One region of the Mycobacterium sp. WMMD1722 genome, then DNA from elsewhere that is predicted to be linked to it. Evidence: riboswitches for the same ligand, from Rfam matches in the RefSeq annotation. Region 1 holds a riboswitch; the other holds the start of a gene.

Region 1 (3,225 bases):
CGTGTCGAAGAACGCGGCGTGCACCACCTCCACACCGGCGCCCGCGAGTCCCGTCGCGACCGCGCGGGCGTGCCCGTGCACGCGCCGGGCGATCGCGGTGAGGCCCTCGGCGCCGTGGTAACTCGCGTACATCGCCGCCATCACCGCCAGCAGCACCTGCGCGGTGCAGATGTTGCTCGTCGCCTTGTCGCGGCGGATGTGCTGTTCACGGGTCTGCAGCGCCAACCTGTACGCCGCCGCGCCGTCGTCGTCCCTGGACACCCCGACCAGCCGCCCCGGCAGTTGCCGGGCATGCTTGCTGCGCACCGCGAGGTAACCGGCGTGCGGGCCGCCGAAGCCCATGGGCACGCCGAAGCGCTGTGTGCTGCCGAAGGCGACATCGGCGCCGAACTCCCCGGGCGGGGTCACCAGCGTGCAGGCCAGCAGATCCGCCCCGACCGCGACCAGGGCCCCACGCTCGTGCGCCTGCGCCACCAGCGGCGCCCAGTCGACCAACGAGCCGCCAGCGCCGGGCAGCTGCACGATCACGCCGAAGAAGTCGCCCTCGGGCAGACCCTCGCGCAGGTCCGCGGTGACGAGCTCGATGCCCAGCGGCCGTGCCCGGGTGGCCAGGATGGCTGCGGTCTGGCGGTACACGTCGACGTCCACCGCCAACCGCCGGGACGTGCTGCGCACCGCGCGCTGCATCAGCGTCATCGCCTCGGCGGCGGCGGTGCCCTCGTCGAGCATGGAGGCACCCGCGACCTCGAGGCCGGTCAGATCGCACACCATGGTCTGGAAATTCAGCAGCGCCTCGAGGCGGCCCTGGCTGATCTCGGGCTGATACGGCGTGTACGCGGTGTACCAGGCGGGGTTCTCCAGGACGTTGCGGCGCAGCACCGGCGGGGTCAGGGTGTCGGAGTATCCCTGTCCGATCATCGAGACCGCCACGGTGTTGGTCTCGGCCAACGCCCGCAGCTCGGCGAGTGCCTCGGTCTCCGAGGCCGGCGCCGGCAGCACGTCCAGTCCGGGCGCCACACCCTCGGCGCCCAGTGCGTCGAGGATCCCCGCGGGCAGCGCCTTGGCGGCCAGATCGTCCAGCGTGGGAACACCGATGGTGTCGAGCATGACGGCGACCGCATCGGAGTCCGGGCCGATGTGACGATCGGCGAACCGGGGCTGATGGGAATCGAGCACGGGCGTCTCCTCTGAGGGGCCACGGATGGGAAAAGAACCGCTGGGTTCCCCTCCCTCTGTCGTCGACCCGTCGCGGGCGCCTGAGAGATTCACCGCACCCAGCGGACCGGTGTGCGCCTTTCCCCATGGGCGGGTGGACTGTGTCCACCACTTTCCAGAGGCATCGTCGCCGTGAACGGTCCTGGGTGCCTGAGAGGTTGACGGAGAGGTGTTGCTCCTTCGGCGTCCGTGACCGGCTGCCACGGAGCTCTCCCGCACACGGGTGATGCGTGGGCGAGTCTACCGGGCGGTCGGTCCGACCGCCGCCCGAGGAGGTGTGAGCCGCGTCAGCCGATCTTGCGGTCGCGATGCTTACGGCGCGAGGCCAGCTCGTCCTCCGGTGCGGCGATCGACTCGCCACCGTCGGCGCGCTCGCCGGGGAAATCGGCGATCGCGCCGGTGAGCTCGCGCATCGCCCCCGACACCGCGATGCCGAAGACGCCCTGTCCACCCTGGAGCAGGTCGACGACCTCTTCGGCGGAGGTGCACTCGTAGACGGTGGTGCCGTCGGAGAACAGGGTGATGTTGGCCAGGTCGCTGACCCCGCGCTGGCGCAGATGGTCGACCGCGACCCGGATGTTGTGCAGCGAGATGCCGGTATCGAGCAGCCGTTTGACGATCTTGAGGACCAGGATGTCCTTGAACGAGTACAGGCGCTGGCTGCCGGATCCGGCCGCACCGCGGATCGACGGGACGACCAGCGAGGTGCGGGCCCAATAGTCCAGCTGCCGGTAGGTGATGCCGGCGATCTGGCAGGCACTGGGACCGCGGTAGCCGACGAGTTCGTCGGGCACCGAGTCGTCCGGGAACAGTCCGGCCTGCACCGGTTCACCCGCCGGCGCGACAGACTGCGCCGGGGTGCCGTCGGTGGACAGGTCGAGCTGCTCCTGACGTGGCGTGTCGCCCACTACCGATTCCTCTCGCCGATCGAACTCGCAAACCCCGCCACAACCGTGACCTGCACTGCAACGGTTCCGCCACCAGCCCGAATGTGTCCGAGCATACGCTTGTCGCGACGTCGTGACTGCCCGTCGCCCCCAAAGTATTACCCCGAAAACGGGGTGGACCGAACGCCCTCGCCGCGTGTCGACCGGCCTGCACCGAGTTGAGACGCATCCGTGACCAACGGCAGGTTTCGCACGATCACGTCGCCTTGAAGTCGTCGGGCGAGACGCTGTCGAGGAACTCCTTGAACTTCTCGACCTCGTCCTCGCGCACCGCACCGGTGGCCTCTTCGTCGTTCTCGTCGGGGATCAGCAGCCCGGCCTCGGCCAGCACCGCCTCTTCGACATAGATCGGCACGCCGACCCGCAGCGCGATCGCCACCGAATCCGACGGCCGCGCCGAGACCTTGATGTCCCGATCGAAGATCAGATCGGCGTAGAAGGTCCCCTCCTGCAGATCCACGATGCGCACCTCTTTGAGCGAGTGGCCCAGCGCCGCGATCACGTCGCGGATCAGATCGTGGGTGAGCGGGCGTGCCGGTTCGACACCCTGCTGTTCCAGTGCGATCGCCGCGGCCTCGGATTGGCCGATCCAGATGGGCAGATAACGGTCGCCGTTGGATTCGCGCAGCAACAGCACCGGCTGGTTCTGGGGCTGTTCCACGCGGATACCGATCACACGAACCTCAGCCATCAGATACTGCCCTCCGCACCGGTGTGCTCGTTGTCCTCATCGGACGGTCCTGCCTGCCAGATACGGGATCTGACGTCGGAGCCGAATCGTCTTCAACTCGTCTGGACGAGTCTAATCCTCACCGATCCAGTACGTCGCGTACGGCCGATTTGATCAGGGACGTGTGCAACGTGATGGCCAGCGCGGCCACCTCGCGGGCCAGGTCGTCGGCCCGGTCGCGCGCACCGGCCTTGCCCGCCTTGACCATCGGGCCCGCGATCTGGGCGATCAGATCGGACTGCCGGTCGGCCGCCGACCGGAAAGCCCGCAGATGCCGCGGCTCCACGCCGTAGTCGGCGAGCGCTCGGGCGCACTGGGCGATCACCACCGAGT
Region 2 (3,225 bases), 910 kb from region 1:
ATCAGCACTCCACGACGTTGACCCCGACCTGGGCGGCCAGCCCTCCGAGTGCGGTCTCCTTGTATTTGTGACTCATGTCGAGTCCGGTGACGCGCATCGTCTCGATGACCTCGTCGAGGCTGACCCGGTGGGTGCCGTCGCCGCGCAGCGCCATCCGCGCCGCGGTGATCGCCTTGTTGGCCGAGATCGCGTTGCGTTCGATACACGGGATCTGCACCAGCCCGCCGATCGGATCGCAGGTCAGCCCGAGGCAGTGCTCCATCGCGATCTCGGCGGCGTTCTCCACCTGTTCGGGCGTGCCACCGAGGATCTCGGCGAGGGCACCCGCGGCCATCGAGGCCGCCGATCCCACCTCTCCCTGACAGCCGACCTCGGCGCCGGAGATGGACGCCCGCTGCTTGTACAGCGATCCGATCGCGCCGGCGGTGAGCAGGAACCGCACCGCGACGCGGTCGCGATCGGCCTGCCCGGCGGCGGTGTAGTGCTCGGCGTAGTGCAGGACCGCGGGAATGATGCCGGCGGCGCCGTTGGTGGGTGCGGTGACGACCCGTCCGCCGGAGGCGTTCTCCTCGTTGACCGCCAGGGCGATGAGGTTGACCCAGTCCTGCGCGAAGAGCGGATCGCGATCGGGGTCTTCGGTGCGCAGGCGCTGATGCCAGCCGTGGGCCCGGCGGTGCACCGCCAACGCGCCCGGCAGATCGCCGGTGCGTGCCATGCCGTTGGCGGCACAGTCGGCCATCACGTCGCGAAGGTGCAGCAGTCCCGCGGTGATCTCGGCGCGGGGTCGCAGCGTCGATTCGTGGGCGAACATGACGTCGCTGACCGGTAGATGATGGCGGCGGGTCAGTTCGAGGAGTTCCGCAGCGCTGCTGAACGTGTAGGGCGACGGAGTCTCGGCGGTTGCGGTCTCGGGTTCACCGTCGGTCACGACGAAGCCGCCGCCGACCGAGTAGTAGGTCCGCTCGAGTGCGACGGCGCCGGCGTGTCGGGCGGTGAACGTCATGGCGTTGGGGTGACGGGAGAGCATCTCGGTGGGACGACGGACGATGTCGGCGCTGCTCAACCGGATGGACGATCGACCGTCGAGGCGGATCTCACCGGTCGCGCGCTGGCGGGCGAGCGTCTGCTCCATCTCGTCCACCGTCACCGCGTCTGGCTGTAGCCCCTCGAGTCCGAGCATCATCGCGGTGAAGGTGGCGTGTCCGTCGCCGGTGGCCGCGAGCGATCCGTACACCGTCACGTCGAGACCGTCGACGACGGAGAGGAGATTCTGTCGGCGCAGGTCTGCGGCGAACGTGGCCGCCGCACGCATCGGTCCGACGGTGTGGGAGCTCGACGGGCCGATACCGACGGAGAAGAGGTCGAAGACGCTGACGGTCATGGGTCGCTCCGGGGATCGGCGTCCGACGGTGATGTCGAACGGCTCGCTGTGGCCCCTCCCCGCTCTGTCCGTGGGACCTGAGAGATTGGCGGCCGACGCAGGCGGCTGCGGTTCACCTTCGGTAAGCGCGGAGCGCTTTCTCCAGAGTTGCCTCGTCGCAGCGGTACTGGTGCCTGAGAGATTCCCGGGGAGGACATTGCTCCTACGGCGCCCACCTCGGTGGGTTCTCCCGCTGCGCGTCGGTGGCGTGTGCAGTTGTATCCGTCATCAAATCACAGGTCCGCGCGGTGGACCACCATGTCGGATTTCCGCCAGTGCTGTCGGTGGCCGGGTGTAAGTGTGGACATCGTGCACGACGACTTCGACCGCTGCTATCGGGCCGTTCAGTCCAAGGACGCGCGATTCGACGGCTGGTTCGTCACGGCGGTGCGCAGTACCGGAATCTACTGCCGCCCGAGTTGCCCGGTCCGGCCGCCGTTCGCCCGCAACATACGCTTCTTCGCCACGGCGGCGGCCGCTCAGGCCGAAGGTTTCCGCGCCTGTAAACGATGCCGGCCCGACGCGTCGCCCGGTTCGCCGGAGTGGAACGTCCGGGGTGACGTCGCGGCGCGGGCGATGCGCCTGATCGCCGACGGGGTGGTCGACCGCGACGGAGTGACCGGGCTGGCGGCGGGGCTGGGCTACACCTCCCGCCAGCTACAGCGCATCCTGCACGCTGAGGTCGGGGCGAATCCGTTGGCGTTGGCGCGGGCGCAGCGCGCGCAGACCGCCCGGCTGCTCATCGAGGCCACCGAGCTGGCATTCTCCGACGTCGCCTTCGCCGCCGGTTTCGCCAGCATCCGCCAGTTCAACGACACGGTGCGCGCGGTGTGCGATCTGACCCCCACCGAACTTCGCCGCCGGGCCCGCGGGCGGACGGTGAACACGTCGGTCGGACCCGGTCCGATGTCGTTGCGCCTGCCGGTGCGGACGCCGTTCGCCTACGAGGGTCTGTTCGGCCACCTCGCGGCCAGCGCCGTCCACGGGGTGGAGGAATTCCGGGACGGCGCATTTCGCCGCACATTGCGGTTGCCCCACGGCAGTGCGGTGGTGAGCCTGACGCCGCAGCACGACCACGTCGGCTGTCGGTTGTATCTCGACGATCTGCGTGATCTGACCAGTGCGATCGCCCGCTGCCGGCGGTTGCTCGATCTCGATGCCGATCCGGAGGCGGTCATCGACGCGCTGTGCGAGGATCCGGCGCTGGCCGCACTGGTCGCCAAGGCACCCGGTCAACGGATCCCGCGCACGGTCGACGAGTCCGAGCTCGCGCTTCGGGTGGTTCTCGGCCAGCAGGTCTCGCTCAAGGCGGCGCGCACCCATGCCGGCCGGCTGGCCGCCAATTACGGCCGGCCCGTCTCGGATCCCGTCGGCGGTCTGACACATGTGTTCCCCAGCGTCGAACAGCTGGCGGAGATCGACCCGGCGCATCTGGCACTTCCCCGCGCCCGGCAACGGACCGTGGTCGCGCTCGTGGGCGCCCTGGCCGCCGGCGAGGTCGAGCTCGGCCCCGGTAGCGACTGGAACGCAGCGCGCGAGCGACTGCTCGCGGTACCGGGCATCGGCCCCTGGACCGCCGAGGTGGTGGCAATGCGCGGCCTCGGCGATCCCGACGCCTTCCCGGTGGGAGACCTCGGCGTGCGCGCCGCAGCGCGGGCGCTCTCGCTGCCCGACGACATCCGCGGGTTGACCGAGCGTAGTTCGGCGTGGCGACCCTGGCGCGCCTACGTCACACAACACCTGTGGACGGCGCTCGATCACGCGGTCAACGACTGGCCGCCGAAGGAGACGATGTCATGAGCATG

Evidence for each region. A riboswitch is a leader RNA that binds a small molecule or an ion and turns the genes downstream of it on or off. The one in region 1 is predicted to bind glycine.
Region 2: another riboswitch for glycine. It lies ahead of ACN27E_RS25645 (L-serine ammonia-lyase); the one in region 1 lies ahead of gcvP (aminomethyl-transferring glycine dehydrogenase).

The regions. Positions count from the first base shown of each region.
Region 1 covers NZ_CP186056.1:865,606-868,830, reverse strand. Annotated here, with positions in the region: gene gcvP (aminomethyl-transferring glycine dehydrogenase) at 1-1,176, opposite strand, end outside; glycine riboswitch at 1,223-1,342, opposite strand; glycine riboswitch at 1,343-1,441, opposite strand; gene ACN27E_RS03905 (MerR family transcriptional regulator) at 1,503-2,123, opposite strand; gene ACN27E_RS03900 (bifunctional nuclease family protein) at 2,359-2,853, opposite strand; gene ACN27E_RS03895 (MerR family transcriptional regulator) at 2,972-3,225, opposite strand, start outside.
Region 2 covers NZ_CP186056.1:5,289,674-5,292,898, reverse strand. Annotated here, with positions in the region: gene ACN27E_RS25650 (fatty acyl-AMP ligase) at 1-21, shown strand, start outside; gene ACN27E_RS25645 (L-serine ammonia-lyase) at 2-1,381, opposite strand; glycine riboswitch at 1,533-1,623, opposite strand; gene ACN27E_RS25640 (AlkA N-terminal domain-containing protein) at 1,730-3,220, shown strand; gene ACN27E_RS25635 (methylated-DNA--[protein]-cysteine S-methyltransferase) at 3,217-3,225, shown strand, end outside.